One region of the Rhizobium sp. Leaf311 genome, then DNA from elsewhere that is predicted to be linked to it. Evidence: predicted binding sites of a transcription regulator. Region 1 holds the regulator's gene; each other region holds the start of a gene.
The links. Region 1 encodes LexA, which represses DNA repair genes until DNA is damaged. Its sites were predicted from a motif close to TGTTCNNNNTGTGTTCNG; they were not measured.

Region 1 (9,671 bases):
TGTCATCGCGCTCGTTCTCAGTGTCGATGAAGAGCTGATGGGTTTTACCACGCAGATGGTGTTCGGAATCACGGAGGTTCTGTCCGCTACGCAGTATCATCTTGTGGTGACGCCACACACCCATGCCAAAGATCCAATGATTCCGATCCGCTACATCCTCGATACCGGATCGGCGGATGGTGTGATCATTTCAAAAATGCAGCCGGACGATCCACGCGTTCGTTTCATGACGGAGCGGAATATGCCGTTTGCCGCCCACGGGCGCACCGACATGGGCATCGAGCATCCCTATCATGACTTCGACAACGAGGCCTACACCTACGAGGCGGTGAAGCGTCTGGCACAGTGCGGACGCAAGCACATCGCGGTGCTTTTGCCGGCAAGGCAGTTTTCTTATCACGACTTTGCACGTCGAGGCTTCGACCGTGGTCTGCGGGAATTTGGCCTCACGGAATTTCCACTGAACGGTATCATCAGCAATGATACGCCGCTGGACCAGATCAAGGAAATCAGCCGGGCGCTGATGAGCGGCAGCGATTTTCCGGATGGTTTGGTGTCGATCAGCGGTACATCGACCATTGCCTTTGTTGCCGGGGTGGAAGAGGCGGGCAAGAGCATCGGCAAGGATATCGACTTGGTATCCAAACAATCGGCCGACTTCCTGAACTGGTTGCGCCCGGAAATCCACACGATGAATGAAGACATAAAGCTTGCCGGGCGTGAACTCGCCAAGGCGCTACTGGGCCGAATCGAAGGAAAGTCACCGACGGTTCTGCAAAGCCTCAGCCAACCGGTATGGTCCTTCCGCGCGCCGAAGTTCGGCAAATAAAAAAGGCCAGCGTCACCGCTGGCCTTTCCAATCTAATGATCAGCTATCAGCCGCGCAGGATCGAACGTCCGGCATAGGCAGCCTGCGGACCCAGCATTTCTTCGATGCGGATCAACTGGTTGTACTTGGCCAGGCGGTCAGAGCGGGAAAGCGAGCCCGTCTTGATCTGTCCGCAATTTGTCGCAACCGACAGATCCGCAATCGTCGAATCTTCTGTTTCGCCGGAGCGGTGAGACATGACCGCCGTGTAGCCTGCCTTGTGGGCGGTTTCGACGGCATCCAGCGTTTCCGTCAGCGAGCCGATCTGGTTGACCTTGACGAGGATGGAGTTTGCAACGCCCATCTTGATGCCATCGCGCAGACGTGCGGAGTTCGTTACGAAAAGGTCGTCGCCGACGAGCTGAACCTTGGAGCCGATCTTGTCGGTGAGGTACTTCCAGCCGTCCCAGTCGTCTTCGGCCATGCCGTCTTCGATGGAGATGATCGGATATCTGCCAGCCAGTTCAGCGAGGTAGTCCGCCATGGCTTCCGGCTCGAGCGTGCGGCCCTCGCCTTCCATCTCATACTTGCCGTTCTTGAAGAACTCGGTGGATGCGCAGTCCAGCGCAAGCGCCACATCGTCGCCTGGCTTGTAACCGGCTTTTTCGACGGACTTCATGATGAAGTCGAGGGCTTCCGGTGCGCTCTTGAGTCCAGGAGCGAAACCGCCTTCGTCACCCACATTGGTGTTGTGGCCCTGTGCTGCCAGTTCCTTTTTGAGAACGTGGAAGATTTCAGCACCGATGCGAACGGCGTCACGGATGCTTTCCGCGCCAACCGGCATGATCATGAATTCCTGGAAGTCGATCGGGTTATCGGCGTGTGCGCCGCCGTTGATGATGTTCATCATCGGTACTGGCAGAAGATGGGCGTTCGGGCCACCGACATAACGATAAAGCGGCAGACCGGTTGTTTCGGCAGCAGCTTTGGCAACGGCCAGCGAAACGCCGAGAATGGCGTTGGCGCCGAGGCGGGACTTGTTCGGTGTGCCATCGAGCGCAATCAGCGTCTGGTCGATGTGGATCTGGCTTTCTGCGTCGAAACCGCCCAGCGCGTCGAAGATTTCCGTATTGACGGCTTCGACGGCCTTTTCAACGCCCTTACCGAGATAGCGCTTGCCGCCATCACGCAGTTCTACGGCTTCGTGCGCGCCTGTCGATGCGCCCGATGGAACTGCCGCACGACCGAAAGAGCCGTCTTCCAGATAGACATCGACTTCAACGGTAGGATTGCCGCGGCTGTCGAGAATCTCGCGTGCGATGATATCGGTAATGGCTGTCATGATCTCTCCCTTGGGACTGGAACAGGATTTTCCGCTGCCTGTCTTAGAGCGCATCCCGAAGACTGTGAAGCGCTTTTCCGACAGGTGAGCGATAAACAGAGCGACTGGTTAGCGACTCAATTTGAATTCTTCTGCCGCTGTTAGACGACGCACAAGAATTTACAATGATGGCCCACGTCTCCAGAGGCCGACTTTTCATAAAAATCGATTAAGGCCAAAAGCCGTCAGGCTGCCTTGGCAATGTCATCGAAAGCCAGCAGCTTTTCCAAAAGCTTTGGCATGTCTTTCAGGTGCACCATGTTTGGCCCGTCAGACGGCGCGTTGTCTGGATCTTCGTGCGTTTCAACGAAAAGACCGGCAACACCGACAGCGATAGCCGCCCTAGCCAGCGTTTCGACAAACTCCCGCTGGCCGCCGCTTGAGCCACCCTGCCCGCCCGGCTGCTGCACGGAATGAGTCGCATCGAAGACGACAGGCGCGCCAAGCGATGCCATGATCGGAAGCGAACGCATGTCCGACACAAGCGTGTTGTAACCAAAGGATGCTCCGCGTTCGCACAGAAGGACGTTCGGATTGCCGCTGTCATTGAGCTTCGCCAGAACGTTTTTCATGTCCCACGGCGCCAGGAACTGACCCTTCTTCACGTTGACGACCCGGCCAGTCTTTGCTGCCGCAACGAGAAGATCCGTCTGGCGGCTGAGAAATGCCGGGATTTGCAGGATGTCGACAACCGGTGACACGATGCCGCATTGCTCTTCGGTGTGAATATCCGTGAGCACCGGAAAACCGAACTGCGCCTTGAGTTCTGCAAAAACTTCGAGCGCCTTGTCGATGCCGATGCCGCGCTGGCCGGATAGTGATGTGCGGTTTGCCTTGTCGAAAGATGATTTGTAGACCAGCCCGATGCCGAGCCTTCCGCACAGCTCCGCCATCGTTTCCGCAATCATGAAGGCATGGTCGCGGCTTTCCATCTGGCATGGCCCGGCAATGAGCGAGAACCGCTTAGTGTTGCTGAACGTAACCTGACCGGCACCTTCACCGACGACCACATTAAGATTGTTCTGGACGCTCATCTTCACTCCTCGAAGGCAAATATCGCGCCTTGACCGGGCGCTCGCTGAACCAGCAGTCGAGAGCCTTTGCGCGTGTATTCCACGCCATTAGCAGCAAGAAACGACTCTGTCACGGCGAGATCAGCGACAGCAAATGAGACTGCGGCGCCGAAAAGGCCAGGGATGCTCTCTTGCTCGGCCCCATCAAACTCTTCTGCAACCGTCTGCGCATGGGCGATGCGGATGACCGCGCCCGGCGTAAGAAAGCTGAGGTTTCCCGTTGAGTCGGCTGCTGCCGACACACCAAATGCTGCTTCCACCAATGGCGCAAAGGCGTCCGGTCGGTCTGAGCGCAGGGTTATTTCGCGCAGGCCAGTCGCTCCATTTTTGTGAGCTGTGAGGTCGGACCGTTTTGCGGAAAAAGCGTTGACGCGCTCACAGGTGAAGAAGAACAGATTTCCGTCATCCTTTTCTGCCGCAAAAGCCAGGCGAAAGCTCGCTTCAGATCGGCTTCCGTCCGGCAATGTTACCGGTCGACTGAACGAAAATGCGTCGCCGCCGGAAAGTCCAGCCTCAACGAAGCTATGATGATCAGCATCTGCGTCGTGCGTTTTTCCGGCGACTGCGGAAAACCCCTGCTGCCCGTATCGCTTTCGAAAGACTTCATCGCGTCGAACAAAGGCGTTGCCTTCTGCGCAAGCCCTGGAATATTGCGCGGCGTCTCCGATTGCCAGGGGTTCGAGATACTGCCCGTCTTCGAGAAAGACGCAGGCATTCTCGGTGCCGAAGGGGTGCCTTGCATCTGCAGCAACCGTAAAGCCCAGCGCCGAGAGACGCGCCCGTGCTTGTCCGAGGTCTGCAACGGGCATTACGATATGATCGATTTCACGCGCCATGAGGGGTCCTTCCGCTTCGTCGGCATGGGCATTCCACTGTTGCAAGCCGAACGTTTTATGGCCGGGCGAGATAATGGATGTAAATTGTCACAAGCACACTGATTTTTAAGGGATTGCAGAACACATATGGAACATATAGTGTTCGTTCTGTATTTGTTTCGCGAATCTTCGCCTCGAATCTCTAAGGGTGTTACTCCATGCTCACGCGCAAACAGCAGGAATTGCTACTGTTCATTCATGAGAGAATGAAAGAGTCTGGCGTGCCGCCTTCCTTCGATGAGATGAAGGACGCACTTGATCTGGCATCGAAATCAGGAATCCACCGCCTGATCACAGCGCTCGAAGAGCGCGGCTTTATTCGTCGGCTACCGAATCGGGCGCGTGCGCTTGAAGTCATCAAGCTGCCTGAGTCCTATACGCCTGCTAGCAAGCCTCAACGTGGCTTCTCGCCGAGCGTCATCGAAGGTAGCCTCGGCAAAACCAAACCGGCTGAACCAGCAGCCCTGCCCGTCGCGTCGAATGATTCGAACTCGGTCAGCGTCCCTGTCATGGGCCGTATCGCCGCGGGTGTTCCCATTTCGGCCATTCAGAACAACACACATGACGTTGTTGTGCCAATCGACATGATTGGTGCGGGCGAACATTACGCGCTTGAAGTCAAAGGCGATTCGATGATCGAAGCCGGCATTTTCGATGGCGACACGGTCATTATCCGCGATGTCAGCACGGCAAATCCGGGAGATATCATCGTTGCATTGGTGGATGACGAAGAAGCGACATTGAAGCGCTTTCGTCGCAAGGGCGCGTCAATTGCGCTTGAGGCAGCGAACCCTGCCTATGAGACCCGGATTTTTGGACCGGACCGCGTCAAAATTCAGGGCAAGCTCGTCGGCCTTATTCGCCGCTATCACTGACCGGTGACTTTTCCTATGTCTAGAGGTGGCGGTCGCCCTCGGCCGCTGCCCTTTGCAATGCCTGTCTAGAGAAAACATTTGCGGACATTGAACTCCTGTCCGATATCAACAGGTCTTGGACACCAGAAGCGCCGCTTTTTGCGCCTCTATATGTAGCTGGCTCACTAGTTTTAGTTTGCGTGTGGACGTTCGTCACGTCGCGAGCCTGAAGCTGGGCATTGCTCTTACCGGTTTAGCCATTCTCGCAGTCGACTGGCTGGCAATCGTGCTGTCCAGCGTCGCGCACCCTCCTGCATGACACATCAAATAATTTGAAGAGGCCTATCTTCAAAACGGTCTGTATCAAAAGGCTCGTCTCAGCTAGCACGGGAGTTCGTAACGGAGGGCAGCCATATGTACGATCTTTATATAGCCAACAAGAATTACTCCTCTTGGTCGTTGCGTCCATGGGTGTTGATGCGGACGCTGGACATCGGTTTCAAAGAAAGCCTTTTTCCTTTCGGCAATTCAGCGAAGGACTTCTCAACCTTTTCGCCCACTGCCAAAGTTCCCTGCCTTGTTGATGGTGATTTCACCGTATGGGATTCGCTCGCCATTGCGGAATATCTGGCTGAAAGAAATAGCGGTGTTTGGGCAGACAATGCTGCCGCTCGCGCGTGGTCTCGATCAGCAGCTGCGGAAATGCACTCGGGTTTCCAGGCGCTGCGCAACGAGCATCCCATGAGTGTCGGCCTTCGCATTCGCCCAGCTTCCATCAGCGGATCGCTGCAACAGGACATCGCGCGTATCGACGCTCTCTGGTAGCAGGGTCTGAAGTCCTTTGGTGGCCCATTCCTGGCGGGTAGCACGTTCACGGCCGTGGATGCATTCTTCTGCCCGGTCGCTTTCCGCTTTCAGACATACGGAACAGTGCTTTCTGCGGAGTCCACGGAGTACAGGGACCGTCTTCTCTCACTGCCTGCAATGCAGGAGTGGCAAGAGGCGGCGCTTCTGGAGACATGGCGCGACGGCGATCATGAGGAAGAGGCGAAGGCAGTCGGAGAGATATTGGCGGATCTTCGTATGTCAGGGAATTCGTAAGCGGCGGGTGTCGTTCACAGGTTTCATCGCTCGGCGGAAAGCAATGCAGCGATATGCTCTGGCAAGGTGGCGTCATAGGTCTTGCTGCGCCACTGGTAGCTGCGGTGAGCGGTCCACGGTCGCTCGATGCCGTCCAATGCCGCTTTGGCGCTGTAGCGGGGGGATCCCTCCCCGCCAAACCAGATTTCCATCGAGCCGGTGCGCCGCAACGTATCGCCTGTAATAAGCAGCGCACCTGATCGGCAGGCTGGAAACGGCACTCCCCGGCTTGTCACCACTATGTCAGCGAGATCACAGGCGGCTCCCGTCAATAATGAGTTGGATAGGACCGCAATGCTAACGCCTTTTTGGGATTTCAACGCGCACCACAGATCCTTGCGGCATGTAAAGCGTTGCGTGCCTGCAAGCGCCGTCTTCATTTCAGCCAGCGCCTGGGTTTTGTCCACCTCGCTTAGCCGGGAGCGGGAAGCCGGCTGGCTTTCAAGCTCCTGGGTGTCTCCATCCGCCTGCCTCGCCGTGTCCAGCAGATGCGGAGCAACATGCTCCATCGTCAGTGGGACCGCCCTCTCCCATTGATCATAGATGAAGCCCGACGCGCGGGCCTTGGTCGTCGCAACCGCGTCATTGGATAAAAGCGCAATGAGCGAACCGTCCTCGAAAATCAACAGGTCGGGCTTCGTACTACAGCGCTCGGTTCCAAGCATAATGAGCCCTGCCGCGATGAATGGCACGCCAATCAGTGCCAGTCGTGTTCGAAGGAGCGAAAGAAGCAGAAATCCAATGGTTGAAATGGTGAGAAACCAGGGATGTTGCCGGCCGATGGTTGCGTCCCCACCCCAGCTCGAGACCGTCTTGGCAATCTCGATGACAATCTCCATGCCATAGCCCATTATCTTCAGGAATGGGCCATCCAGGCCGAAAGGCATGAGCAGCATTCCAGCGAGCCCGAACGGCATGACAATAAGCGACATGACCGGCATTGCAGCAAGGTTCGCGGCAAGGCCATAGGTTGTGATGCGGTGGAAATGTTCAATCGAGTAGACCGCAGTCGAAAGGCCGCCGATAAAGGATGTCAAAGCGACGCCTCCGACAACCGCCGCCGATTTCGTTGTCAGCGTCAGCCACCATGGGGGATTGGTTATCGAGAGGCTGTCCTCCTTGTTTCGCCACCGGCTCCAAAAGGAGTAGGCGGAAACGAGCGCGAGCGTCGCGGCGAAGGACATCTGGAAACTTGGCCCCATCACCTCGTGCGGGGAAAGCACCACGATTATCAAAGCGGAGAGCGCCACATTTCGAAGGCTGATGGACGGCCGGTCGACCAGAACCGCAATCAGCATGATCGACATCATCAACCATGCTCTTTCCGCTGAAACGGCAAAGCCGGATATAAGGTAATAGGCAAACGTCATGAGAAGTGCCGCAAAGGCGGATATCTTCTTGACCGGCCAGCGTTGGGAAAATCCCGGAAAGACGCTGAACACCGTGCGCATTCCGACAAAGAAAATGCCGGCAGCCAGCGCCATGTTCAGTCCGGAGATTGCGACGATATGAGCGAGGCCTGAAACCCGCAGTGCCTCCATGGTCTCGCCCGAGATCGCCCGCCGCTCATCGGTTACGATGGACGCCGCAAACGCTCCCGCATCACCCGGTATGAGGTACCGAATGCGCTGGGCGATATCGCTGCGTAATTCATAAAGCCATTCTCCCGCAATCTTGGCTGGGCCCGATGCAGGCACCGCAGATGGATCTGCGCTGACGCGTTGCGGCGGCCCATAGAAAAACCCAGTTGCGCCGATTCCCTCGAAGAATGAGGCGAAGGCAAAATCATTCAGCCCTGGCAAGGCGGGACCGGATGGTGGCGAGAGGCGCGCCGTGCCCGTAATTGTTTCGCCGATTTCAGCCGCCTGATGGCGGCTTCGGGCCACGAGTGACACTCGAGCGGGCGGACGAGACAGGGTGGGGTTTGACGTCGATGTCAGTGCCAAGACGTAGCGCCAGTTTCCGCGCGCGTCCAGTTCACGCCGCTCGACCGTGCCTTTGACCAGTGTCGTGACGGGCGTATCGAGAATGATTGTGGCGCTGCGCTGGGTGTCCCAATCGGCAAGGACCATGCCCAGCAGAAGCAGTGCAACGGTTTTCAGAAAAATGGAGGTGGCACCCGGCCTATGGTAAAGGGCGGCAGCTGATATCATGACGCAAAGAGTTGCGATCAACAGCGGCAGAGACGGTGGCGTGGCTGGCAGGCAGAACCAGAATGCGGCGCCAGCGGCAATAAGAACGGGGACGAAAAGAAATCCTCCGCGATATGCGCGTTCCTCTTCGATGCACCGCAAATACCAATGTTTAAACCTGGTCTGCAAACTGTCCTTTTGGGGAGTGACCGGCCCCTGCCCCACCAGTGCGCCTCGCGAGACATGCAGCGGCAATAGCAAGGCATCGAGCTCCGTTTGCGCAACGAAGTCCGTTTCCCGGTTACGGAAAAGCTTGTTCTCTTCTCTCTGGTTCAACCCCCGGCGCCCCTTGCCGCAAGGGTTCTAGTTTGCAACCCTGGAAGGCATATTGCAACATCTTGCGCGATTAAGGAAGCATTGACCTAGAGTGAAACACTTTGCCGTAGAAATGCTTCATTTTGGGATATTGCCGTGTCGCAATGCACAATTTGCTCGTTCGATAGCTTGGCTTTGTCGCAAGGATCATATAGCTAAATCGCTGACGCTTAACTGGCTGATGCGTCACCCCGCATCGCCTGCATATTTCGGAGGTATGGTATGACGGAAAATAGCGCGACAGTGACCCTCGGCGACACCAAAGTCGATCTTCCTGTACGAGAAGGCACGATCGGTCCCAAGGTCGTTGATATCGGAACGCTTTACAAGCACACCGGCACCTTTACCTACGATCCCGGCTTTACATCAACTGCATCGTGCGAATCCAAGATCACCTACATCGACGGCGACGAAGGCGTTTTGCTGCACCGCGGCTACCCTATCGAACAGCTGGCCGAACAGGGCGACTTCCTTGAAACCTGCTATCTGCTGCTCTACGGCGAACTGCCAACAACCGCACAGAAGAAGGATTTCGACACACGCGTTACGCGCCACACCATGGTGCATGAGCAGATGAGCCGCTTCTTCACCGGCTATCGCCGCGACGCTCACCCGATGGCCGTCATGTGCGGTACAGTCGGCGCGCTGTCTGCTTTCTATCACGACTCCACCGACATCACCGATCCGCATCAGCGCATGGTCGCTTCGCTGCGTATGATCGCCAAGATGCCGACGATTGCCGCCATGGCCTATAAGTACCACATCGGCCAGCCATTCGTTTACCCGAAGAACGATCTGGATTACGCATCCAACTTCCTCAACATGTGCTTTGCCGTACCCTGCGAAGACTACAAGGTCGATCCGGTACTGGCCCGCGCAATGGACCGCATCTTCATCCTCCATGCCGACCATGAGCAGAACGCGTCGACCTCGACTGTTCGTCTTGCAGGCTCTTCGGGTGCTAACCCGTTCGCATGTATCGCAGCCGGTATCGCCTGCCTCTGGGGACCTGCCCACGGCGGTGCTAACGAAG
Region 2 (9,671 bases), on a different contig from region 1:
AATGACGGAGGGGGCTTGTGCAGAACCGGCTTCAGGCTCCGACTTACAGTTTAGCCCAATGTTTTACGTCGTCATCCCGGACTTGATCCGGGATCCAGTGTGATCAAGTCCTTGGTCACGAAAGAGTCTTGCGCACCGCAGACGCAGCGCTGCTGGATTCCGGCTCAAGGCCGGAATGACGGAGGGGGCGTTGGGGAGGCCGTGGCCCCGGCAGCGGATGCGCCGGGGCTTTTTGTTTTCCAACGATACCTCAACAGCGCCTTGCTCAAAGGCGGTTTTGCCCGCCAACACTAACCGTCATCCCGGACTTGATCCGGGATTTAGTGTGATCAAGTCCTTGATCACGAGAGAGTCTTGCGCACCGCAGACGCGGCGCTGCTGGATTCCGGCTCAAGGCCGGAATGACGGAGGGGGGCGTTCGGGAGGCTGTGGCCCCGGCAGCGGATGCGCCGGGGTTTCTATCGAGATCAGATCAAGCCGCGAGCTTCAGCCCACCACGGACATCGGCAAAGACTTCTACGGAGCGCAGACGCTTCTCGATGCTGTGGACGGGCATGGAAATGATCAGTTCATCTGCTCCGGTTTCCGACAGGAAATCCGCCAGTTTGCGCTCGACCGTGGCGTGAGAACCGACGACGGCGTATCTGAGCGTGTGATCTACCGTCATGCGCTCCATGTCGCTCCAGAGGCCATCCATGCTTTTTACCGGCAGGGGGAACTGGGTGCGGACATTCTTGCGCAGATTGACGAATTGCTGCTGGGCGGAGGTGAAGAGGTAATTGGCTTCCTCATCCGTATCCGCGCCCACGCCCATCACGCCGACCATGACATAGGGCTTTTGCAACGTGGCTGATGGCTGGAAGCGTTCGCGGTAAATGGCGATGGCGTCCATCAACATATCCGGCGCAAAATGCGAGGCGAAGGAATATGGCAGGCCAAGGGCTGCTGCCAGATGCGCGCTGTAGACGCTGGAGCCCAGCAGCCAGATCGGCACATTGCTGTCTATGCCGGGGACGGACAGGATGGCCTGATCCGGCTCCGGCGCGCCGAGATAGCGCTGCAATTCCACGATGTCATGCGGGAAGTTCTCTGCGCCTGAATCTAGGCTGCGGCGCAGGGCACGCGCGGTGCGCATATCTGTTCCCGGTGCGCGGCCAAGGCCAAGGTCTACACGGCCCGGCAAAAGGGCTGCCAGCGTGCCGAACTGTTCGGCAATGACAAGCGGCGAATGGTTGGGCAGCATGATGCCGCCCGAGCCAACGCGGATGTGTTTGGTTGCAGCGCCGACATGGGCAATGACGAGTGCGGTTGCGGCACTGGCGATGCCGGGCATACCGTGATGCTCTGCCAGCCAAATCCGTTCAAAGCCCTGTTCTTCTGCCTTCACCGCCATAAGGCGTGAATTCTCAAGAGCAGTGCTGACGCTCTCGCCTTCACCAATGGGCGACAGATCGAGTATGGAAAAAGGGATCATCGGACGCTCCTATTGGAATTTCAGCTTTTCCCCGATGTAAGTTCTGCAGCGACGTTTGCCAGTCCAGTCGCGTCGAATTGATGCAAGGATCAGAAAAACTGTAGCGACGCGCCATTGGCCGCAGACTGGCGCGGAGCGGGATAAATCTGTGATGTTGTCGTTTTGTTCACTTATCGCTGGCAGGTTTCGCTGCTCAAGGATAGGGTAAACCATGCAGAATGCGATTCGAATTATCGGGATTGATCCAGGGCTGAGGCGAATGGGCTGGGGCATCATAGAAACCATGGGCAATAGCCTGCGTTTCGTTGCCTCCGGCACTGTCACGTCAGACGGCGACATGGATCTGGCATCGCGGCTTTGCCAGCTGCATGACGGGCTTTCCGAGATCGTGCACTCCCACCAGCCGCATGAGGCCGCTGTCGAGCAGACCTTCGTCAATAAGGACGCCGTGGCGACGCTGAAACTCGGCCAGGCGCGCGGCATTGCCATGCTGGTTCCCGCGCGTGCCGGGCTGCCGGTTGCCGAATATGCGCCCAATGCCGTCAAGAAGGCGGTGATCGGTGTGGGACACGGCGAAAAGCAGCAAATCCACATGATGCTGAAGATTTTGATGCCGAAGGCCGAATTCAAGGGCAATGATGCGGCGGACGCTCTTGCCATTGCCATCTGCCACGCCCACAACCGGGCAGGCGAGCGTATGCGGCGCGTGCTGGCGGCGGGCTGATTTTCTCTTTTTACGGACGTTACGATGATCGGAAAACTCAAGGGCACCATCGATGAAATCGGCGATGACTATGTTCTCGTCGATGTGCATGGCGTGTGTTACGTGGCGCATTGCTCGGCCCGCACGCTGTCTCGGCTGGGATCGGTCGGCGAGGCGGTGGTTCTCTTTATCGAAACCTATGTGCGCGAGGACCAGCTGAAGCTTTTCGGCTTCATGAGCGCGCTGGAGCGGGAATGGTTCAACCTGCTGCAGAGCGTGCAGGGCGTGGGCTCCAAAGTGGCGCTGGCGGTGCTGTCGACCCTGTCCCCGTCAGAGCTTGCCAATGCGATCGCGCTTCAGGACAAGGTCGTCGTATCGCGCGCGCCGGGCGTGGGGCCAAAGGTGGCGGTGCGTATCGTCACCGAACTGCGCAACAAGGCGCCCGCCTTTGCCGGTGAAGCCTCCGCCTCCATCGGTCTCAAGCAGGAACTGGGCGAGGGCGTTGCATCAGCCCCCGTCGCCGATGCCGTTTCGGCGCTGACCAATCTTGGCTACTCGCGCGACCAGGCGGCCAATGCCGTTGCTGCGGCGCTGAAGAATGGCGGCGAGGGCGGTGATAGCGCCAAGCTCATCCGGCTGGGCCTGAAGGAGCTTTCACGGTGATGACGCCAATGCTATTTTCGACCGGATTTTAAAAGGTGAGAGCGCTTTTTCGCCATAGTGTTTCGGAAGACCGTGACGTCAAGGTGATCAGCAAGATGTCTGCAACGGCTGACACAATGGAATGCCACATGATGGAATGTCTGACATGAGCGACGCGGCACGGTTGATTTCTTCAGAAAAGCGCGGCGAGGATATCGACACGACGTTGCGGCCACAGACGCTGGATGATTTTACCGGCCAGGCTGAGGCGCGCGCCAATCTGAAGATTTTCATCGAAGCGGCAAAGAACCGTGGCGAGGCGCTGGACCATGTGCTGTTCGTCGGCCCGCCCGGTCTCGGAAAGACGACGCTGGCGCAGATCATGGCCAAGGAACTGGGCGTGAATTTCAAGTCCACGTCAGGGCCGGTCATCGCCAAGGCGGGAGATCTGGCCGCGCTTCTGACCAATCTGGAAGAGCGCGATGTTCTGTTCATCGACGAAATCCACCGGCTAAGCCCCGCCGTCGAGGAAATTCTCTACCCGGCAATGGAAGATTTCCAGCTGGACCTCATCATCGGTGAAGGCCCTGCGGCGCGCTCGGTGAAGATCGATCTGTCGAAATTCACGCTGGTTGCCGCCACCACGCGGCTTGGGCTTCTGACCAACCCGTTGCGGGACCGCTTCGGCATTCCGGTTCGACTGTCTTTCTACACCGTCGATGAGCTTGAGCTGATCGTGCGGCGCGGTGCGCGCATCATGGGCTTGCCGATGACGGAGGAGGGTGCGCGCGAAATCGCCCGTCGTTCGCGTGGCACGCCGCGCATCGCCGGACGGCTGTTGCGCCGGGTGCGCGACTTTGCCGAAGTGGCGAGGGCAGAATCGGTGACGCGCCAGATCGCGGATGAGGCGCTGACGCGCCTGCTGGTCGACAATATGGGGCTCGACCAGCTCGACATGCGCTATCTGATGATGATTGCCGTCAATTTCGGCGGTGGGCCGGTGGGTATCGAAACCATCGCGGCGGGTCTTTCGGAACCACGCGACGCCATCGAGGATATCATCGAGCCATACATGATCCAGCAGGGCTTCATCCAGCGCACACCGCGCGGACGCATCCTGACCGCAACGGCGTGGAAGCATCTTGGAATGCAGCCGCCGAAAGATATCGATGCTGCGCAGTTTCGCCTGACGCTTGAGGACGACTGACGTGATCACCCGGCGCGCACTGCTCAAGACAGCCGCGACCATGGCGGCGGGGCTGGTCTCTCTGGGTGCCTATGCCGGAGGTATCGAGCCGCTGGCGAGACTGTCCACCACGCGCTACCGCTTCAATCCGCCGGGCTGGCCCAGGGGGCAGAGCCTGCGTCTGGTGGTGCTGGCGGATTTTCATGCCTGCGAACCCTGGATGCCCGCCGCGCGGATCGCGCGGATCTGCGACTATGCCAATACGCTGGGCGGCGATGCGATCCTGCTGATGGGCGATTACATGTCCGGCATGAAGCTGGTGACGGGCGTCGTTCCACCCGCGGAATGGGCCAAGGCGCTGTCAGTCCTCAAGGCGCCCTACGGCGTTCATGCTGTCTGCGGCAATCATGACTGGTGGCAGGACCCGGAGGCCCAGCGATTGCGGCTCAAGGAAACCGTGGCGCACCAGGCCCTGCGCTCGGTGGGCATCGAGGTTCACTCGAACCGGGCCGTGCGCTGTGGCACCGACGCCCAGCCATTCTGGATCGCGGGTCTGGAAGACCAGTGGGCCTATCTGACGGGACGCCGCACGAGCGGGCTCGATGACCTCCCGGGAACGCTGGCACAGGTGACCGACGATGCCCCGGTCATCCTGCTCGCGCACGAGCCGGATATTTTCGTATCCGTGCCATCACGCGTTTCCCTCACGCTTTCGGGCCATACGCATGGCGGGCAGGTCAATCTGTTCGGTTGGCGCCCGGCCGTTCCGTCGCGCTTTGGGGAACGTTTCGTCTACGGTCATGTGGTGGAAGATGACCGGCACCTCATCGTTTCCGGCGGTCTTGGCTGCTCCATCGCACCGGTTCGCTTCATGTCGCCGCCCGAAGTCGTCGTCATCGAACTGGGGAGCGCCTAGGAACCATCCGCGCCGCCGCTCATTCCCCGTTTTTTCACGAGGAGAATGGAATGACGAAATTTCGCAAGGGTGCAAAGGTTCAGTGGAAATGGGGCTCCGGCAAGGGTGAGGGCAAGGTGGCCGAGAGCTTTACCGAGGATGTCGAGCGCAAGATCGATGGTTCCACCATCAAGCGCAAGGCAAGCGAGAGCGAACCGGCCTATCTGATCGAGCAGGAAGACGGCGGACGCGTTCTGAAAAGTCATTCCGAGCTTGAAAAGGCCGACTGAAGCAAGGAACATGGACCCCGCGCGCATTCGCAAAAGGGGTGAGACGATGGACTACGATTCGTGCCGCGTGTTCAGAAAGCTGGCGCGCAACAACCGTCTGGCCAATCTGAGACTGCACTCCGCCTGTCTTCAACTATCGCAGGCGGAGTTCGTAGCGCCCCGCAGCGGGTTCTTCCCAACCATCCGCGCAACTCTGAACCATATTTACACCGTCGATCTGTTCTATCTCGACGCCGTGAGAGGTGGAACACTGGGCTATGCCGCCTTTGCGGTGGAGGAGCCTTTTGCTGACATGCCTGCCTTGCAACAGGCCCAGGCAAAGCTTGACGAAGCGCTGATAGAATTCGTGGATGGCGTTCAACCTGAAGATCTTGCCGCCACCGTAGAGGTGCATCGTGATGGACGCATACAGCAAGACCGTTGCGACGATATTCTCAGCCACCTCTTTCAGCATCAGACCCATCACAGGGGGCAGGTGCACGCCATGCTGTCTGGAAGTTCGATCAAGCCACCACAACTGGACGAATTTATTGTCGGGGACGATGCTGGCGTTCGCAAAGTGGAGCTGGACGCGCTAGGCTGGTCGGAACGTGACCTCATGTTTCCGAAAGATAAATCCCATGACTGAAGACACCCGCATCCGCATGAAATTCAAGCCCAAGCGCATTTTCCAGATGCGCGTGGCAGGCATCGCCTTTCGGAATGGTCACGTGCTGGTGCACCGGGCAACGCACGAGAAATTCTGGAGTTTTCCCGGTGGCCGCGCTGAGATGGGCGAGCAATCCCGCGAAACGTTGGCCCGCGAAATGGTCGAGGAGCTCGGTGCCGAGGCTAAGGTGGGGCGGTTGCTGTGGGTGGTCGAGAACTTCTTTCATTACGAAGGCAAGGACTGGCACGAGCTTGGCTTCTATTACCTGATGGAGCTGCCCGAGACATTTCCATTCCATGAGGAAGACATCGTTCACCGGATGCAGGATGGCAAGCACCCGCTGGAGTTTCGCTGGGCAAGGGCGACCACGCAAGCCTTGACGGAGCTCGACATTCCACCCTATTTCATCGCCGGTGAGATCGAAAACCTTCCTGTTTCAACCCAGCATATCGTCTGGGATGATGGCAATCTGGACGACAAATGAACGAAATACTGCCTTTACGGCACATGATCCGGCTGGATCACAAGCCGCAGCTTTTCAACTTCCGTGTCGCGGGTCTTGTGATGCGGAACGACCATCTGCTGGTGCACCGGAGCCTGACCGACAGCTATTGGTCGCTGCCGGGCGGGCGCGCCGAGATCGGGGAAAGCTCGGAAGACACGATCCTGCGGGAGATCAGGGAAGAGCTTGATGTCGATGCGCGGATCGAGCGTCTGTTATGGACGGCGGAGAACTTCTTTTCCGATGATCGCTACGACATCCATGAACTCGGCTTCTATTACCTCATCCATCTCGAAGAGGATTTTCCGTTTCACGAGACTGAGATCGTTCACCGCGCCGTTGATGGTGTCGATATCGAATTCCGATGGATGAAGGCGAAGGCTACGGTGCTGAGCGAAAACGACTTAAGACCCGCCTTCATCGCCCAGCGGATTGAAACGCTGCCGCAGCATTCCGAGCATATCATCGTGCGTGAAGGACCGCGACGTCATGGATGACAGCAGAATATCGCTTTCCGGCGACCTAATAGAGCACGGGCATCGTCTGACGCAGCGTGTCTATTATGAGGACACGGATTTTTCCGGCCTCGTTTATCATGCCCGTTATCTTCATTTTCTTGAGCGCGGCCGCACGGATTATCTGCGCTGCCTAGGCTGCGAACAGAGCGCCCTGTTGACGGCAGATGAAGAGGGGCTGGTCTTTGTCGTTCATCGCATGGAGATCGACTTCAAGTCGCCCGCGCGCATGGACGATGTGTTGACGATATCAACGCTGACGGAGAAGGCGGGGGGCGCGAAGATGGTGCTCAATCAGGAAATCCGGCGAGGAGAAACGCTTCTTGTTGCCGCAAAAGTGATTATTGCCGTCATCAATGCCAAGGGAAGACCGCGACGCCTGCCCGATACCATTGCCGAAAAATTTCTAAAGTAAGAAAAGGCGAATTGCCGAGTGGCTTCTTAAAGTGTCCATTTCGTAACACTCTCTTAACCATAATGTAGTCTTACTTAACCATCCGGTATTTGTAAGCCACACGCCTTCCTTTTACCAAATTTACCGGCAAGTAAGGCGTAATGGCAATATCGGGGCATGGCTCAAGGGGTTTTCGGCGGTCGCTGCAGGATCCCAAGCGTTGATGCGCGTTTAAATCGCCCGGTCATGCACCGGGCGTTTGGATTCGGGGATTGAATATTTATGGAACAGGCAGGTTTGGCAGCGGCAACGCACGACGTAAGTCTCTGGGCTCTGTTCATGCAGGCTGGCCTCATCGTCAAGCTGGTCATGATCGGACTTCTTGCAGCGTCGGTCTGGACATGGGCTATCGTCATCGACAAATACGTCGCTTTCGGTAAGGCCCGGCGGAATTTCGACCAGTTCGAACAGGTTTTCTGGTCGGGTCAGTCGCTGGAAGAGCTGTACCGCACTCTGGCCGAGCGTCAGAACACCGGTCTTGCGGCCATCTTCGTTGCGGCAATGCGCGAATGGAAGAAGTCCTTCGAGCGTGGCGCCCGTTCTCCCATTGGTCTGCAGATGCGTATCGACCGGGCGATGGACGTGACCATGGCGCGTGAAAGCGAAGGTTACGAGGCACGCCTGGGCTCTCTGGCGACAATCGGTTCTGCCGGTCCGTTCATCGGTCTTTTCGGTACGGTCGTGGGTATCATGACGTCGTTCCAGGCCATTGCCGGTTCGAAGTCCACCAACCTTGCCGTCGTTGCACCGGGTATCGCCGAAGCGCTTCTGGCAACGGCCATCGGTCTGGTCGCGGCTATTCCGGCGGTTATCGCCTATAACAAGTTCACAGCCGATGCGGGCAAGCTCTCTTCACGCATGGAAGGCTTTGCGGATGAGTTCTCCGCGATCCTGTCGCGCCAGATTGACGAGAAGCTGCAAACCCGTCAGGCCGCGCAGTAAAAGCGCAGTCTGACCGAGTGGAGTAAATATTATGGGAATGTCAGCAGGTGGTGGCGGCGGCGGTGGTTCCGGTGGACGCCGGGGCCGTGGACGCCGCAAGGGCGGTGCAATCAGCGAAATCAACGTGACGCCGCTGGTCGACGTCATGCTGGTGCTGCTCATCATCTTCATGGTGGCCGCGCCAATGATGACGGTCGGCGTGCCCGTCGATCTTCCGCAGACCTCCGCCAACGCCCTCAATTCCGATACGCAGCCGATCACCATTTCCGTCAATGCGAATGGCGTGATCCATCTGCAGGAAACGCCTATCGAGGCTACGGAAGTGGCCGACAAGCTGCAGGCGATTTCGACCACGGGCTACAATGAACGCATCTTCGTGCGCGCAGACTCGGTTGCCGCCTACGGCATCGTGGCTGACGTCATGGCGCGTATTCAGGCCGCAGGCTTCAAGAATATTGGCCTTGTGACCCAACAGAAACAGGACAATTGATCTAGGCATGAAGGGCAGCGTCACCACATCTGCAATCGTGCACGCCTCGCTGCTGGCCTTTGCCCTCGTGTCTCTTGGGTCGCCGCCGCCGCTGGAGGTGACTGAGGCTGAGTCGATGCCTGTCGACCTCGTGTCGGTGGAAGAAATGACGCAGATCCAGCAGGGCGACAAGAATGCGCCCAAGGCTGAGAAGTCCGCGCCCGTACCAACCACACGCCCCGATATCGTGCCAAACGCCCAGAACATGGGTAACAACATGGCCGATCTGGACGCACCGCCGACGCCGACGGAAAAGCCAAATAACAATGACAGCGCTGCCGCCCCGCCCAAGCAGGAGAAGCCAGCCCCTGTCGTCGATACCAAGCCCAACGATGTGAAAGACATCGTCAAGGAAGAGACATCTGCGCCCAAGCCGCAGGAAACGGCTTCGCTGCCTGTTCCCAAGCCGGAAATCGTGACGCCGCCCAAGCCTGCCGAGCCGCCTGCCCAGCAACAGGCGCAGGAGCCGCCACCGCAAAACCAGGAGCCGGCCGAAATTCCCGTGCCGCCAAATGTGCCGCGCCCGAATTCACGCCCGCAGCCACCTGAGCCGAAGCCGGAGCCGCCAAAGCAGGCAGAGCAGAAGCCTGCCGAACAGAAGCCCGCTGAAAAGCCGGCGGAAAAGAAACCCGAACAGGCGAAGTCGACCGACAAGCCTTCCGACAAGAAACCGGCTGATCGCAAGCAGGAAACGGCAAAATCTGCCGCATCCCAGGCAAGCGAGTTCAATGCCGATGAAATCTCGGCTCTGCTGAACAAGCAGGCACCGTCCGGTGGTGGCGCGAAGCGTTCCACGGAAACGGCGTCGCTGGGCGGCAAGAAGACAATCGGCACGGGTTTGAGTGCCAGTGAAATCGACAGTGTCAGAGGTCAGATCCAGCAGAACTGGG
Region 3 (9,671 bases), on a different contig from region 1:
TGTGTTGGTTTCGCCGGTACGGATGCGCACGGCCTGTTCAATCGAGTAAACGAAAATCTTGCCGTCACCGATCTGCCCAGTCTTCGCGGAGGAGGCGATAGCATCGACGGCCTTCTCCACCAGATCGGACGCAACCGCGATCTCGATCTTGAGCTTGGGAAGAAAGCTCACGGCATATTCGGTGCCGCGATAAATCTCGGTATGTCCCTTCTGGCGTCCGTAACCCTTCACTTCTGTCACGGTCAGGCCCTGGATACCGACTGCAGTCAGCGCCTCGCGCACCTCATCCAGCTTGAACGGCTTGATTATGGCCATCACAATTTTCATCTGGTTTCCCATCCTTTGTTTGCCTCGGCATGAAGCCGGCTCTCCTCGACGCTGGCAGATCAGTAACAGCGACTGATCTCCTACATTCAAGGCGCGTGCCAGTTTGGATGGTTGCGCGTAACTAACTGAAAAATATCGTTTAATTTATAAAAGATCGGAAAATAGGCACGCGCCTTCGCGCAAAAGGCGCAATAACTATGCAGAATCGAAAAAATGCCTAGTATTTAATCATTTGCCAGTTTGCGGATCAGGCCTTCCTGCGCCATCGATGCGACAAGAACGCCGTCCCTTGTAAACAGGCTGCCTCGTGTCAGGCCACGCGCGCCCGATGCGCTTGGGCTGTCCTGTGTGTAGAGCAGCCAGTCATCGAGTTTGCACGGGCGGTGAAACCACATGGCGTGATCGAGACTTGCCGCCTGAACCGCCGGATCAAAGATCGTGGTGCCGTGGGCGTAAAGCGACGTATCAAGCAACGTCATGTCCGAGAGATAGGCGAGAATCGCTGCCTGATAATGGCGATCGTCTGGAACGTCGCCGGTGGCTCTGACCCAGATGTCCTGCTGGGGATCCAGCTTTTCCTTGGAAATATAATGGGTCAGAGAAACCGGCCGAATTTCAATGGGGCGTCTGTTTTCCCAGTATTTCCTTATGGCAGGCGGCGCCTTGGCGAGAAACGCATCGCGCATCTGATCTTCACTGAGGAGTTCCTCGGGTTGCGGCACCTGGGGAATGCGAGCCTGATGGTCAAAGCCGCCTTCGTCGATCTGGAAGGACGCCGACATGGAGAATATTGCATGGCCATGCTGGATCGCCACGATGCGGCGCGTCGCAAAGCTTGATCCATCCCTGATGCGATCGACCTGATAGATGATCGGTACTGCAGGGTCGCCCGGGCGCATGAAATAGGCGTGAAGCGAGTGGACGAAGCGGTTGTCAGGCACCGTCCTTTGTGCGGCCATGAGCGCCTGGGCGATAACCTGGCCACCAAAAACGCGCTGCCATCCAACCTGGGGGCTCGTTCCCCGATAAAGGTTTTCCTCAAGTTTTTCGAGGTCAAGCGTTGAGATCAGCTTCTGGAGTGGCTCGGTGTTTTCGATAGGGCGCGACATTTTCGACATGCTCCGGCAGTAGGAAGACCTGTGCCTATGGTCTATAGTGCGTGCATGAGATGCACAAGAATGCAGGAGAAGGCGTTATGCTTGACGTGGTTGTAGCGGGCGGCGGATATGTCGGTCTGGGCGTTGCGGTGGCAATCAAACAGGCGGCACCGCATCTGGCCGTCGAAGTCATCGAGGCGGCACCGGAGGGCGTCTGGAAAAACGACATGCGTGCCTCCGCCATCATTGCCGCGGCCACGCGGATGCTCGACGTCTTCGGTATATGGGATGAACTGCTGCCGCAGGCGCAGCCCATCAACAAGATGATCGTTACCGATTCCAGGACCTCCGATCCCGTGCGTCCCGTCTTCCTGACCTTCGACGGCGAGGTCGCGGAAGATCAGCCTTTTGCTCACATGATCCCGAATGTGGCGATGGTCGGCGCTTTGCGCGGAGTGTGCGAGCGGCTTGGCGTGACGATCCGACATGGTTTGAGTGTTTCAGGCTTCGACGCTGGCAACCGCAGCAACCAGGTAACACTTTCGGACGGCTCAACGCTTGAGGCCCGGCTTCTGGTGGCGTGCGACGGTGTTCGCTCAGCCCTGCGCAGCATGGCGGGCATCAAGACCGTTCACTGGAATTACGACCAGTCCGGCATTGTCACGACAGTGGAGCATGATCGACCCCACAACGGCTGTGCGGAAGAGCATTTCCTTCCCTCGGGCCCCTTTGCCATCCTGCCGCTGCCAGGAAATCGGTCTTCTCTTGTCTGGACGGAGCGCACGGCGGATGCCGACCGTCTCGTGGCCTCCGACGATCTTGTCTTCGAGGAGGAGCTGGAGCGCAGGTTCGGTCACAAGCTTGGTCCCGTGCGCCCGGTTGGCCCACGGCGCGCCTTTCCGCTGGGGCTGACGCTGGCTCGCGCCTTCGTGGCGCCGCGTCTGGCGCTTGCGGGTGATGCCGCCCATGGAATTCACCCGATTTCGGGGCAGGGCCTCAATCTCGGCTTCAAGGACGTGGCCGCCCTTGCGGAAACAATCGTTGAGGCGGATCGCCTCGGCCTCGATATCGGATCTCTCAATGTGCTTGAGCGCTATCAGTCTTGGCGCCGGTTCGACACCGTGCGAATGGGGGTCACAACAGATGTGCTCAACCGCCTGTTTTCCAATGATATCGCACCGATCCGCATTGCCCGTGATTTCGGGTTGGGGCTGGTCGACAGAATTCCAGCTCTCAAATCCTATTTCATCGGTCAGGCTGCGGGCACCGCCGATCCGAACGGCCCACGGCTTCTTGCCGGACAGCCTCTCTGAACCAGTCATGGTGAGCTAGACGGGAGAGAACAAAAGACGAATTGCTGGATTAAGCGATTCGTCTCCGATTCGTTCGCTGACTGTTCCGCACCCGGTCCGTTTCACTATTCATGTAAAACGAACGGCTTTTGCAGCTTTTGTGGTTTCTTTCCTTGCCTTTGAGCTGCGCGATTGCCATGTGTGTGGGGCGATGCGGCGGAATCTATTCCGAATGTGTTGTGAAACAATCAGTTAGTCGATTTCACGGATAGTACGTTGAATTTTCGCCCCATGATCTTGAGCGGCCGCGGTGTTACGGCCGTTCTTGGCCCTACCAATACCGGCAAGACGCATTACGCCATCGAGCGGATGGTCGCGCACGGAAGTGGCGTCATCGGATTGCCGTTGCGGCTGCTTGCGCGTGAGGTCTACACCCGGTTAGTAGAGAAGGTCGGCGCACCGAATGTCGCGCTGGTGACCGGCGAAGAGAAGATTTCACCGCCAAAGGCAAAGTATTCCGTTTGTACTGTGGAGGCGATGCCGCGTGAAACGACAGCCGCCTTCGTCGCGATCGATGAGGTGCAGCTGGCCGGCGATCTTGAGCGCGGCCACATCTTCACAGACCGAATTCTGCATCTGCGCGGACGTGAGGAAACACTGCTTCTGGGCGCAGGCACGATGCGACCCATCCTTGAAAAGCTTTTGCCGGGCATTGTGGTGGTTGAGCGCCCGCGCCTCTCCCAGCTGTTCTATGCCGGACAAAAAAAGATCACCCGCCTGCCGCAACGCACCGCCATCGTCGCCTTTTCCGCTGACGAGGTCTATGCGATTGCCGAGCTGGTGCGCCGCCAGCGCGGCGGTGCCGCTGTGGTGCTGGGCGCGCTTTCTCCCCGCACCCGCAATGCGCAGGTCGGCCTTTACCAAAACGGAGACGTTGAATATCTGGTCGCGACCGATGCGATCGGCATGGGCCTCAACCTCGATGTCGACCATGTCGCCTTTGCGCAGGACCGCAAATTCGACGGCTATCAGTTCCGCAATCTCAATCCCGGCGAAATGGGCCAGATTGCCGGTCGCGCCGGTCGCCATCTGCGCGATGGCACATTTGGCGTCACGGGTCGGGTCGATCCGCTGGACGATGAACTTGTCGAACGTGTCGAGTCGCACCAGTTCGATGCGGTCAAGGTTCTCCAATGGCGCACGAAGAATTTCGATTTTTCTTCCATTGCCAATTTGCGTGGCAGTCTGGATGCGGCGCCGACCGTGCAGGGACTATCCCGGGCACTGCCCGCCATCGACCAGCAGGCGCTGGAATATCTTTCGCGCTATCCGGAGATCATCGACGTTACCACCAATGCCGAGCGTGTGGAGAAACTGTGGGAAGCCTGCGCGCTGCCGGATTATCGCCGCATCGCTCCTGCACAACATGCCGACCTGATCTCAACGCTCTATTTCGATCTGGTCAAACGCGGCGCCGTGAACGAGGATTTCATGGCGGAACAGGTGCGCAGAGCAGACCGTACAGATGGCGAAATCGATACGTTGTCTGCAAGGATTGCACAGATCAGAACATGGACGTATGTATCAAACCGCCCAGGATGGCTTGCCGATCCGACACACTGGCAAGAAAAGACGCGGGAAATCGAAGATCGATTGTCCGATGCTCTACATGAAAGGTTGACGAAACGCTTTGTTGATCGCAGGACATCTGTGCTCATGAGGCGCCTAAGAGAGAATGCGATGCTTGAAGCTGAAATCAGTGTGAATGGTGATGTCTTCGTTGAAGGACATCATGTCGGCCAATTGGCGGGTTTCCGGTTTACACCGGTGGCCGGAGCTGAAGGGCCAGATGCCAAGGCTGTGCAAGGCGCAGCGCAGAAGGCGCTTGCGCTGGAATATGAGGCGCGCGCCGCGCGGCTTCATGCCAGCGGGAATGGCGACCTCGCGCTGAGCTCGGATGGTCTCGTCCGCTGGTTGGGTGAGCCTGTCGCTCGCCTTGCAGCCGGTGACAACATCATGAAGCCGCGTGTCATCATGCTGGCCGACGAGCAGCTGAGCGGAAATGCGCGCGACCACGCCGTCGCCCGCATCGAGCGCTTCGTCAATCATCAGATCGCGACCGTGCTGAAGCCGCTGGACGATATCTCCCGTGCGGAAGATCTTCAGGGCCTGGCGAAAGGTCTGGCGTTTCAGCTCGTGGAAAACCTGGGCGTACTCTTCCGTCGCGACGTGACCGAAGAGGTCAAGACGCTGGATCAGGATGCGCGCGCCTCGATGCGCCGTTATGGCATCCGCTTTGGTGCCTATCACGTATTCCTGCCCGCTTTGTTGAAGCCAGCTCCGGCTGAGCTCGTGACGCTGCTCTGGGCCTTGAAGAATGACGGTCTCGGAAAGCCCGGCTATGGCGATCTTATTCCGGTATTGGCGGCTGGACGCACGTCCGTTGTAACCGATCCTAGTTTCGAGCGCATGTTCTACAAGCTTGCAGGCTTCCGTTTCCTCGGCAAGCGCGCGGTTCGTATCGACATTCTGGAACGTCTTGCCGATCTCATCCGTCCACTGTTGCAGTGGAAGCCGGGCACACAGCCGCGTCCGGAAGGTGCCTATGACGGCCGTCGCTTCACCACGACGACAGCCATGCTTTCCATCCTCGGCGCCACGCTCGATGACATGGAAGAAATCCTCAAGGGTCTCGGCTATCGTGCGGATCAGGTCAGCGCCGAAGAGGCTGCTGCTTTCCTCGGCGGTCAATCGGCTGATGCTGCCAAGGCAAGTGCCGATGCTGGCGAGACCGTGGCTGAGGCTGCTGGCACGCAAGAGGCCGCTGCTGAGGAAACGTCTCAGGACGATGCCGACGCGCAACCAGCTTCCGAAGAGGCCGCAGCACCTGCCGAAACGCTGGTTGAGGCCAAGGCGGACGATGCGGCTTCGACCGATGCCGTTGCTGCCGAAGCTGCTGAACCGAAGCCTGTTCTTCTGTGGCGTCCCGGTGGCCGCAATGACAACCAGCGCAGCGACAACCGCCGCCCTGCCAACCGCAACCACGGCGAACGCCGTGCAGACGGTGGCGAGGAGCGTCAGGGCCAGCCGCGTGGCAACAACGCCAACCGCGATGGCGACCGCAAGCGTGACGGTGACCGCAAGCGCGAAGGCGCACGTCCGGACCGCAATGGCGGCAACAATAACCGCAATGAGCGCCATGACCGTGGCGAGCGCAAGGACCGCCCCGATCGCAATGACCGCGGTGGCAAGCCGCAGGGTCAACAGCGCTTCGAGGCAAAACCACCGCGCAAGGAGAAGCCGCTGGATCCGGATTCACCTTTCGCAAAGCTGGCTGCTCTCAAGGAACAGCTGAAGAAGTAAGATCAGGGCCTTTTGTTTTCGTGAAAAGCAGAAGGCCTTTTCATTTGCGCCGATGAATGTCCTGCGGGACCCCGCGGCGCAATGTTTCTGGAATGCATGATGGGCGAGAAGCAACCAACACAGGACCAAGGACGCCAGCGTCTCGACAAATGGCTGTTCTTTGCCCGCATGGCAAAATCCCGCTCCCTTGCACAGAGCTATATCCAGTCCGGCAATGTGCGGGTGAATGGCGCGCCGGTTCGCCAGCCAAGCCATATGGTGAAGATCGGCGACAGGCTGGATATCAGCTTCGAACGCATGGATCGCATTCTGGTCGTCAGGGCGTCCGGAGAGCGGCGTGGGCCCTATGAGGAGGCAAAGCTCCTTTATGACGACGAAACCCCTCCACGCCCGCCCGGTGAGCGCCTGACGCTTCTGGAACAGGCGGTCCGGGAACCGGGAAGCGGCAGGCCGACAAAGAAGGAGCGCCGCGCCCTTGATCGGTTGATGCCCGAGAATGGTGACGACTAGGGACGCGGGCTTCCCGATCCGGACGATCTACGCGCCCGCTTATGCCTGAGACTGCGGCAAACTCAACGTGCAGATTGGAATAAACCACCAAGATAGGCCGGTTTTTCAGTATCGTTTATCCTTGCTAAATCTGGTCAAAGGCATTACCTCACTTGCGAAAATGCCCTGTCTGAATTCCGGGCGATCGCTTGTCTTCCAAGCTATTTGATCCGGCCTGCATATCTGGAGTCCATCATGACGTATGTCGTGACCGATAACTGCATTCGGTGCAAATATACCGACTGCGTCGAAGTCTGCCCGGTTGATTGTTTCTATGAGGGTGAGAACTTTCTGGCGATCAATCCCGACGAATGCATCGATTGTGGTGTATGCGAGCCCGAATGTCCTGCCGAGGCCATCAAGCCCGATACAGAGCCGGGCCTCGACAAGTGGCTGAAGCTGAACGCCGAATATGCGGCTATCTGGCCCAACATTACGGTGAAGCGTGATCCGCTGCCGGAAGCCAAGGAAATGGATGGCGTCGAAGGAAAGCTCGATCTCTATTTTTCGGCAGAGCCTGGCAAGGGCGACTGATTGTTCCAATTTGCTTCGTCACCCCGGACTTGATCCGGGGGGCCAGTTCGCTTACATCCGTGATCGAAAAGAACTCTTCCGTGCCTCAGACACGGCGCTGCTGGATTCCGGCTCAAGGCCGGAATCACGGAAAAACCATAATTCCGTATGCTTCAAGGCCTCACGTTTCTACCGTGTAGGCTTTTTTAATTTCTTGAGACGCCTAGCCGGCGCGCCCGGATTGCAAGGTGGTGGACAGCAGCGTCAGCAATGCCGCGCTTTCCTCCAGGCTTTGCCGCTGGCGGCTTTGGAGGATGGCGGCCTGTAGTCGGTTCATTTCACGCGCAATCGCTGCTGGCTGCCATGTACGCAGCGCGCGTTCGATGACCGGCTTGCGACGAAAATGGACGCCTCGTCCCATCGTCTGCATGACCTGACCCGCCTGCAGCTTTTTCTCGTCCATCTCAGCCCGCATCTGATCCAGAAGCTGGAATTGCCGAAGGCATCCTTGCAGGACCAGGAAGATGGGTGTCTTGGACGCGATGATTTTCTGCGTGGCGTGAAAGAAAGCGTTTCGGTCGCCCTTCAATATCGCATCCACGGCATCATCTGCTGACACCATGCTGGCATCGCCGATGATCGACATCACGTCATCCTCTTCGATCACATCGCGACCGCGACAATAGAGCGCCAGCTTGCGCACCTCATTGCGAGAGGCGATGCGATCACCACCCAGCGATTCCGTCAGTCTCTGGCGTGCAGCTGGCGAAATGCGCAGGTTCTCGGTCGATAGCTCCTGATCGATCAACGCATTGATGGCCCTTGCGTCGTCGGCATAGCAGGGGATGGCGGCAATCGCGCGGGACGGCTCCGCGATCTTGCGCAGGCCAGTGCCTTTCTTGAGATCGCCTGCTTCGATGATCAGAAAGCTCGATTCGGGGGGATTGTCCGATAGAACCTGAAGGGCGTCTACAAGTGCCTTCTCATTGGCCGCGCCCTTGACCCAGACAAGCTTTTCGCCGCCAAACAGGCCAATCGAGTTCACCTCGTCAAGCAGTCGACCGGGATCGCCTTGCAGGTCGGACGCCGTCAGCTTGAGCGAGGCAAAGGCATCATTGGGATCGATGCCGGTCTTGGCCGCAATGAGGGAGGCTCGTTCTGAGACCAGACCGCGATCAGGGCCGTAGAGCACGAAAACGCGAAAACGCTCCGCCGGTTTTTCGGCGAAGCGTTCGAATTCATGCGACTTGATTTCCGTCATCAAACGGATCTCAGCGGCTGAGAGTGGCGGCGATGTCCGTGCCGATGATTTCGGCAAGCTCACGGGCGGCACGATTTTCACCATCGCGCACGGCGCGGATATTGGCGAATTGCTGCTGCGGAAGATCGATCATTGCCGTGACGTTGCGCGTTGCCGCGCGCAGAACCTGGCCGTCCGAAATGCGGGTCAGCACGTATGAGCCCTTCATATTGACGCGACCGGGATATGGGCCGTCATAATTGTTCTTGCCGATGGAAAGGCTGGTGTCGTCAGTGACTTCCGTCGAGGTCGCGCTCGAGGACACCGTAATCTTGACCTCGTATTCCTTGCGCGTCGGCTCGCCTGCGCCGCCATAGGCCATGAAGACGAGATGATTACGTACTTCCTGTGAGACGCGACTATTGGCCGAGGCGAAATTCACGGTCTCAAGCTTCTGGCGCGTGCCGGATGCTTCGCCATAAAGCGGTCTCACCTGGCATCCGGCCAGAATGCCGGCAAACAGAATGACGGATAGTGCGGCTGCTACGCGGCCCCATCTGGAATAGGCATCAGACAACAATGTTCACAATCCTTTGTGGAACCACGATGATCTTTTTCGGTTCGGCCCCGGCCAGAGCCGCTTTTACAGCATCCAGTTCGACGACAGCCGCGCGCACGGTATCTTGATCCGCATCGCGTGCGATTGTCAATTCGCCGCGTTTCTTGCCGTTGATCTGGACCGGCATGACTACGTCATTTTCTTCCGTGAGAGCCGGCACGAATGTTGGCCATGCCGTTTGTGCAACAAGCCCTTCATTGCCCAACACCTTCCAGCACTCTTCAGCCAGATGCGGTGTCATTGGCGCGATCATGCGGATCAGGATTTCGGCTGCGTCGCGCGCCGCTGCCCTTTCCTGGGTCGACTTGCCACCGCCTGCTACCTCAGCCAGAGGACCGGCCAATGTGTTTACCAACTCGTAAATGCGAGCAATGGCCTTGTTGAAGGCCAGCTTGTCCAGATCGTCCTGAACAGCCTTCAGCGTCTTGTGCGCAGCCTTCGACATAACGAGGCCCTGCCCGTCATTTGCGGGGGCCGGTGTAACAGTCTTCAACTCTTCAGCAGCTTCGCCGATGATGCGCCAGACACGCTGTACGAAACGATGAGCGCCTTCAACGCCAGCTTCCGACCAGATGACGTCACGATCCGGCGGGCTGTCGGACAGCACGAAGAAGCGGGCGGTATCGGCACCGTAGGAAGCGATGATATCGTCGGGATCGACAACGTTCTTC

Region 2: the regulator LexA is predicted to act here: its motif matches at 1,627-1,644, upstream of ruvC (crossover junction endodeoxyribonuclease RuvC).
Region 3: the regulator LexA is predicted to act here: its motif matches at 2,763-2,780, upstream of ASF69_RS15810 (helicase-related protein).

The regions. Positions count from the first base shown of each region.
Region 1 covers NZ_LMNZ01000020.1:354,561-364,231, forward strand. Annotated here, with positions in the region: gene ASF69_RS18525 (LacI family transcriptional regulator) at 1-829, shown strand, start outside; gene eno (phosphopyruvate hydratase) at 876-2,150, opposite strand; gene kdsA (3-deoxy-8-phosphooctulonate synthase) at 2,375-3,223, opposite strand; gene ASF69_RS18540 (VOC family protein) at 3,226-4,098, opposite strand; gene lexA (transcriptional repressor LexA) at 4,296-5,012, shown strand; partial or broken gene ASF69_RS18550 (glutathione S-transferase family protein) at 5,406-6,092, shown strand; gene ASF69_RS18555 (ComEC/Rec2 family competence protein) at 6,116-8,599, opposite strand; gene gltA (citrate synthase) at 8,861-9,671, shown strand, end outside.
Region 2 covers NZ_LMNZ01000001.1:294,547-304,217, forward strand. Annotated here, with positions in the region: gene ASF69_RS01305 (LLM class flavin-dependent oxidoreductase) at 473-1,474, opposite strand; gene ruvC (crossover junction endodeoxyribonuclease RuvC) at 1,686-2,198, shown strand; gene ruvA (Holliday junction branch migration protein RuvA) at 2,223-2,840, shown strand; gene ruvB (Holliday junction branch migration DNA helicase RuvB) at 2,986-4,026, shown strand; gene ASF69_RS01325 (metallophosphoesterase) at 4,067-4,921, shown strand; gene ASF69_RS01330 (DUF2945 domain-containing protein) at 4,972-5,190, shown strand; gene ASF69_RS01335 (DinB family protein) at 5,237-5,818, shown strand; gene ASF69_RS01340 (NUDIX hydrolase) at 5,811-6,323, shown strand; gene ASF69_RS01345 (NUDIX hydrolase) at 6,320-6,838, shown strand; gene ybgC (tol-pal system-associated acyl-CoA thioesterase) at 6,831-7,271, shown strand; gene tolQ (protein TolQ) at 7,533-8,252, shown strand; gene tolR (protein TolR) at 8,284-8,742, shown strand; gene ASF69_RS01365 (hypothetical protein) at 8,750-9,671, shown strand, end outside.
Region 3 covers NZ_LMNZ01000018.1:18,673-28,343, reverse strand. Annotated here, with positions in the region: gene ASF69_RS15825 (P-II family nitrogen regulator) at 1-339, opposite strand, end outside; gene tesB (acyl-CoA thioesterase II) at 552-1,436, opposite strand; gene ASF69_RS15815 (ubiquinone biosynthesis hydroxylase) at 1,496-2,737, shown strand; gene ASF69_RS15810 (helicase-related protein) at 3,008-6,079, shown strand; gene ASF69_RS15805 (RNA-binding S4 domain-containing protein) at 6,176-6,589, shown strand; gene fdxA (ferredoxin FdxA) at 6,824-7,162, shown strand; gene holA (DNA polymerase III subunit delta) at 7,365-8,402, opposite strand; gene ASF69_RS15790 (hypothetical protein) at 8,413-8,961, opposite strand; gene leuS (leucine--tRNA ligase) at 8,951-9,671, opposite strand, start outside.